3 regions of the Pedobacter flavus genome follow, and region 3 is predicted to be linked to each of the others. Evidence: riboswitches for the same ligand, from Rfam matches in the RefSeq annotation. Region 3 holds a riboswitch; each other region holds the start of a gene.
The links. Region 3 has a riboswitch for S-adenosylmethionine ahead of metH (methionine synthase). Riboswitches for the same ligand answer to the same signal wherever they lie in the genome.

Region 1 (2,272 bases), on a different contig from region 3:
TGATTATTTGGCAACAATTTTCTTAGATGTAATTAAATTAACATCATGACAGTCAGGAATGCCATCAAATTAAGAAACCAGTATCGGAATTTCTTGGTTAACCACTTTTCTCTAAAAAGATTTCTTATTTTACTTGAATAAAAATATACAGATGAAAGTTGTATTAATTGGTGCTACTGGCGCTACAGGATATGAATTGTTAAAGTTGATGTTAGCAGATGAGGCCATTACAGAAGTTGTAGTGTTGCTTCGGAAAGCATTAAAGGTGTCGAACCAAAAATTGAAAGAAGTGATGGTTAATTTCGACCAACTATCAGATTGGACTTCGGAAATTAAAGGTGATATTGCAATTTCTTGTTTGGGAACCACATTAAATGATGCAGGTAGCAAAGAAGCTCAATATAAAGTTGACTTTCAATATCAGTATGAGTTTGCCAAACTTGCAAAAGCCAATCATATATCTAAATTTTTATTAATATCGGCTTCAAATGCCGACGCATCTTCTCTGTTTTTTTATTCTAAAATTAAAGGTCTGTTAGAAAATGCCATTGAGGATTTAAATTTTCAATCATTTGTAATCTTTAGACCCGGACCATTGGTCCGACCAAATTCCAATAGAACTGGCGAAAAAATTGGGGTTTCGATAATTGGGTTTTTGAACAAGTTGGGAATATTAAATAATTTTAAACCACTACCTGTTAAAAAGCTTGCTGATCTTATGCTAAATTATGCAAAGAACTCTAAGGCAGGCAAAATAATCTTGAGTGCTCATCAGATTTTATCTGAGTCGAAATGATTTTCTATCAAAAAAATTAAGAATATATATATATCTTTGTATTATAATTAATTAAATCTATCATCAAGAGTACTTAATTGTACACCAACCGAGTTTAACCTACCACGGTGGTACAATAGATGGGGGCTAGGCAGTCAAAATTAAAGGCTTTACACTTCACTTTTGTTGATGGGTCATTTTAAACTTAAAAAAATGTATCATGTTAAACAAAAACAACTACAACTTTAAAAATAATTTAGAAGTACTTACTGATGAATTATTAATCGCACGTTTTAATGATGAAATTGGTAAAAATGGTTGGGTTACTGCTCGATCATTTTTTATTCTCGAATTAGTTTCACAGTTTCAATGCAGGGAGATCGATTATTCTATTATTACAATGAAAAACGGAATTTCATTGAAAAATAGAGTGAAATTGAAAGATAAAAAACTAATTATTTAAGCGCTACATTCTGGTTGGGTTGGTCATCCACAAATTCTAAAATATCGGCCGGTTGGCAATCTAGTACTTTACATATTGCTTCTAATGTGCTAAAACGTATTGCTTTTGCTTTTCCTGTTTTTAAAATCGAGAGATTGGAAAGTGTGAGACCAACTTTATCAGATAATTCGTTCAAAGATATTTTACGCTTGGCCATCATCACATCTAAATTTACTATTATGGCCATGTTTATACAACTAATTCGTTTTCTTTTTGTAATTCTACCCCCGTTTTAAATATTCTGGCTATAATATAAATTACAGCACCCATTAAAATAAAGGCCTCGCTATCCACCCAAAATGAGGCGATTTCTTGAATAAATTTAGTGCCAGAATATTGTTTTTCTAACCAACTTTTACCTATATAATTTAATAATCCTATAATTAAAGTTAAATAACTGATATGGGTAATTTTTGTAGCTACAAAATCATTAAAAGGTTTCTTTAAATCCATTTTATACAGCATATAAGCAACAATGTAAAATAATACTGCTTTTAATACGGCCAAGCTACTTATAAATGAATATATAAGGTAAAAATCTATAGGATTGTTTTCGTAAATCTCCGTTAAATCTAATTTTTGATATAGATTATTAATAACTTCAGGTTTAAAAACGGCGAATATATAATTCGCAATTAGGCCTCCTGCTTCTACACTTAGCCCTATAAAGATGAAACAGGCTATAGCTGTTAATCCTTTGAATACGATATTTTCTGTTTTATTCATGGTTTATTAGGTTTCAATATTTCTGTAATTATAATAAATTATTTATTGATAAACAATAAATAATTATTGTTTATTAGATTTTCATAGAAAAGTGAGTAGCTAAGCCGCCATGCGTTATGTTGCTGGTTGACAATGTATGAATTGATTCTGTTTGATCTATAAAATGTTTATTCTGAATGATTTGAATTTTATAATCTCCAGTTTTTATGCGATTCATTTTTTATTTATCATATTTAAGTTTCATATCAAAAAATTAAAATGGCATTAAA
Region 2 (2,272 bases), on a different contig from region 3:
GAATCCGTATTATACCCGGGCTTAAAATCTCATCCTAACTATGAAGTAGCATCAAGGATGATGAAATCTGGTGGTGGTATGCTTTCTGTAACGATTAAAGATGGTGAAAAGGCTGCTTCATTTATTGCCAACAACTTAAAATTATTTGCTCAAGCTACAAGTTTAGGTGGCGTAGAAAGTTTAATTGAGCATAGATATTCTGTTGAAGGACCGAATAGTTTAACTCCAAAAAATTTATTAAGAGTATCTGTTGGTTTAGAAAATATTGAAGATTTAATTCAGGATTTTAGCGATGCATTAGATAAAATCTAACTAAAAAATATTAGCGATTCCTTTTACAATTTTTTCAAAACCATTAACAAATAATTTTACTGCAGGGAAATCATCAAGTAGTTGATCCTTCTGTAATTTTCCCTTTGGTTTCTTTTTGTTGTTTTTCTTAAATTTTATACTATCTGTTTTAACGGTTTCTTCTTGCTGTATTTTTTGAAAACTCATTAAAGTAACTGACGAAAGTGTACAAATAGAAATATTTGTTCGTGAATACGCATTACCAGAAAGCGTTATCAAAATAAAGGCGGCTATTATTATTAATGTTTTCATACGCTTAACTTAATAGACGAAATGTTTGATAATAAGTTGCATCCAAATTTTATAAAAAATTTAAACTACAGAAAACCAAATATTTACCTGTTTAATATTTAAAATTACATCAATTTAATTAAAATTAAACAAAATAAAATTTGCTTAATTATATTTTTTTAACCTATCTTTGAAATATTATTTGGAAACAAATAAAAAGTCAACATAAAGTTGATTTATAAAGAAGTGGCGAGAGACAGGCTCTATAACCCACTGACAACCCTCCCCCAAAGGAGAAGGTGCCAATTCCTGAACTTCAATCATGGTGATTGAGGTGTATATAAACTTAACTAAAATGATTAATTACTTATTTAAGTGCCCAGCAATTAAGCACACATTCGAACACAAAATTTTCTTTGGCAATTTCACATTTTGTCAATTTTATATGTGCTGCTACAGCATATAATTATCTAAAATTCTTCCTTTTTTATTGCGATCAAAAATCTGGGAGGCCCTAGAACAGGGTACGCCAAAATTATATTTAATCTTCATTATTAATTAATATCATCATGTCACAATCTTATAAATTTGAAACTTTACAAATTCACGCTGGTCAAGAAGTAGATCCAACAACTGGTTCTAGAGCAGTACCCATCTACCAAACCTCATCATACACTTTTAAAAATGCATCGCATGGAGCAAATTTATTTGCCTTAAAGGAATTTGGGAATATATATACCCGAATTATGAATCCCACTACCGATGTTTTTGAAAAAAGAATTGCCGCATTAGAAGGTGGTGTGGCTGCATTAGCAGTTGCTTCTGGTCAAGCCGCCCAATTCATCGCACTTACCAATATTCTACAAGCTGGCGATAATTTCATTTCATCTTCACATGTTTATGGCGGAACTTATAATCAGTTTAAAGTGAGTTTTAAACGGTTAGGTATAACTACCAAATTTGTTAATATAGATGAACCCGTTAACATTGAAAATGCAATCGATAATCAAACTAAAGCCATATATATTGAAACTATTGGTAATCCTTCTTTCAGTATTCCAGATTTCGAAAAAATATCAGCCATTGCTAAAAAACACGATTTACCTTTAATCGTAGATAATACTTTTGGTGCAGGTGGCTATTTGTTTAAACCTTTAGAAAATGACGCCAATATAGTGGTAGAATCGGCCACAAAGTGGATTGGTGGTCATGGAACAAGTATTGGAGGAGTTATTATTGATGGTGGAAATTACAATTGGGGTAATGGTAAATTTCCTCAGTTTTCTGAACCTTCTGAAGGATACCATGGATTAATTTTTAATGATGTTTTTGGTATTGGAAGTGATTTTGGTAATATCCAGTTTATCCTAAGAGCAAGGGTTGAAGGGCTAAGAGATATTGGCCCCGCCATTTCGCCTTTTAACTCGTTTTTACTTCTACAAGGATTAGAAACTTTATCACTACGGGTTCAAAAACATGTAGAAAACACTTTACAATTAGCTAAATGGCTAGAAAATAACGATTTGGTTAAGGAAGTAAATTACCCCGGACTAACCAGCAATAAATATCATGAATTAGGCAAGAAGTATTTAAAAAATGGTTTCGGAGCCGTTTTGTCTTTCGAAATAAAAGGTTCTAAGGAAGAAGCATCGGCCTTAATAGATCATTTAAAATTAGTTTCTCATTTAGC
Region 3 (2,272 bases):
CTTTTGCCCCACTTGGTTTGGTATTACTAATGAGCGCTGGATTAAGCCGTTTATCTTATGGTGCCTTGGTTGGGGTATTTATTTTATATTCCATTTTAACCGGTGCAAGCTTAAGTTTCATCATGTTAATTTATACCTCAGGTTCTATTATTAGCTGTTTCGCTGCTGCTGCAGGGATATTTGGTATAATGGCATTTTTAGGCTATACAACCAATATAGATTTAAGCAAGTTTGGACCTATCTTAATGGTGGGCGTTATTGGCTTAGTGATTGCAAGTTTAATTAATATGTTTATCCAAAGTGAGCAATTTAGCCTGTTTATGGCATTTATTGGTATTGCTGTATTTACTGCACTAACTGCTTACGATGTTCAAAAAATTAAAAAAATTGGCTTAGGAATTGAAGAAACTGGAGAAGATGTTTTTCGCGTTGAAACCAAAAAAATGGCTATTATGGGTGCTTTGTCGTTATACTTAGACTTCCTTAATATCTTCTTATTCCTTTTAAGAATTTTCGGAAATAGAAAATAATATAATTTAAATATTTTAAAAACCCTTCTTAATTCATTTTAAGAAGGGCTTTTTTTATTTAACTTATTTGTTTCCGCATCGTTAATTTTAGAATAAAATTTGTCAAACATTAAAAAAAATCAAAACTTTTAGTATTTAATTTTAAGAACCTCCATATTTTTTGGATTTAATCTTTCTTTATCGCACCTTTGTAAAACTTATAAAGAAAGACGGAGGGAATGGACCCTATGAAGTCTTAGCAACCTGTGCCAACAAGGTGCTACATTCTATTCCAACCTAATTTAAAAAGGTTTGGAAAAAGATAAGTAATGATTAGAAAACTACTCTACTTTCTTCTATAAGTCAACATTAAACTGCAATAACATAATTGGTTTTTGCAAAAAAATTTATGACGACGATCAGAGAAGAATTAAATAAAAGAATTTTAGTAATTGATGGTGCTATGGGCACTATGATACAACGCTATCAATTAACAGAAGAAGATTTTAGAGGAACGAGATTTAAAGACCACCCTTTAGACGTTAAAGGGAATAACGACTTATTAAATCTTACACGTCCAGACATTATAAAATCTATTCATTTAGCCTACTTAGAAGCTGGTGCTGATATTATTGAAACCAATACTTTTAGTACGCAGCGCATCTCTATGGCCGATTATAAAATGGAAGAACTTAGTTATGAGCTCAGTTTCGAAGGCGCTAAAATAGCTAAGGAAGCTGTAAAAGATTTCATGGTTAAAAACCCAAGTAGAACTTGTTTCGTTGCAGGTGCTATTGGCCCCACAAATAGAACGCTTTCTCTTTCTCCTGATGTTAATGACCCGGGTTTTAGAGCCATAACTTTTGATGAATTAGAAGCCGCCTATTACGAACAAGTGAGAGGATTAGTAGATGGCGGGGCAGATGTTTTATTAATTGAAACAATTTTCGATACCTTAAATGCTAAAGCAGCAATTTCTGCTATAAAAAAATACGATGAAGTAATTGGAAAGCATTCCGAAATAATGATTTCAGGTACCATTACCGATGCCTCAGGCAGAACTTTATCCGGTCAAACTGCAGAAGCTTTTTTAAATTCTGTAATGCACGCCACCCCATTAAGCATTGGTTTTAACTGTGCTTTAGGAGCTAAAGAAATGCGTCCACATATAGAGGAATTAGCAGCAAAAGCCAATTGTTATATCTCTGCTTATCCAAATGCAGGTTTACCAAACGAATTTGGCGCATATGATGAGCAGCCTCACGAAACGGCACACCTTGTAGACGATTTTATTACAGCAGGTTTTGTAAATATTGTTGGCGGATGTTGCGGAACAAGTCCAGATCATATTCAATGTATTGCCAATAAAGCTAAACAAGGAAAACCTCGAGTAATCCCAACTATTGACCCTTTTTTAAGGTTAAGTGGTTTAGAAGCGTTGACCATTACTCCAGAAAGCATTTTTGTAAATATTGGAGAACGAACCAATATTACAGGATCTCCCAAATTTTCTAAATTAATTTTAAGTGGTGATTATGATGGTGCTTTAACTGTTGCACGCCAACAAGTAGAAGGTGGTGCTCAAATAATTGATGTGAATATGGACGAGGGCATGCTCGATGGTGAAGCTGCCATGACCAAATTCCTAAACCTTATTGCTTCCGAACCAGATATCGCAAAGCTCCCAATTATGGTAGATAGTTCTAAATGGTCGGTTATAGAAGCAGGCCTAAAATGCATTCAAGGAAAAGCAATCGTAAATT

Region 1: another riboswitch for S-adenosylmethionine. It lies ahead of VRU49_RS09735 (hypothetical protein); the one in region 3 lies ahead of metH (methionine synthase).
Region 2: another riboswitch for S-adenosylmethionine. It lies ahead of VRU49_RS09555 (O-acetylhomoserine aminocarboxypropyltransferase/cysteine synthase family protein); the one in region 3 lies ahead of metH (methionine synthase).

What each region holds. Positions count from the first base shown of each region.
Region 1 covers NZ_JAZDQU010000002.1:806,163-808,434, reverse strand. Annotated here, with positions in the region: gene VRU49_RS09740 (NAD(P)H-binding protein) at 152-796, shown strand; SAM-I-IV-variant riboswitch at 852-948, shown strand; gene VRU49_RS09735 (hypothetical protein) at 996-1,238, shown strand; gene VRU49_RS09730 (helix-turn-helix domain-containing protein) at 1,231-1,464, opposite strand; gene VRU49_RS09725 (DUF2975 domain-containing protein) at 1,467-2,003, opposite strand; gene VRU49_RS09720 (hypothetical protein) at 2,077-2,220, opposite strand; gene VRU49_RS09715 (exo-alpha-sialidase) at 2,262-2,272, shown strand, end outside.
Region 2 covers NZ_JAZDQU010000002.1:768,761-771,032, forward strand. Annotated here, with positions in the region: gene VRU49_RS09545 (trans-sulfuration enzyme family protein) at 1-312, shown strand, start outside; gene VRU49_RS09550 (hypothetical protein) at 313-603, opposite strand; SAM riboswitch class I at 816-929, shown strand; gene VRU49_RS09555 (O-acetylhomoserine aminocarboxypropyltransferase/cysteine synthase family protein) at 1,152-2,272, shown strand, end outside.
Region 3 covers NZ_JAZDQU010000001.1:1,092,694-1,094,965, reverse strand. Annotated here, with positions in the region: gene VRU49_RS05050 (Bax inhibitor-1/YccA family protein) at 1-530, shown strand, start outside; SAM riboswitch class I at 725-838, shown strand; gene metH (methionine synthase) at 919-2,272, shown strand, end outside.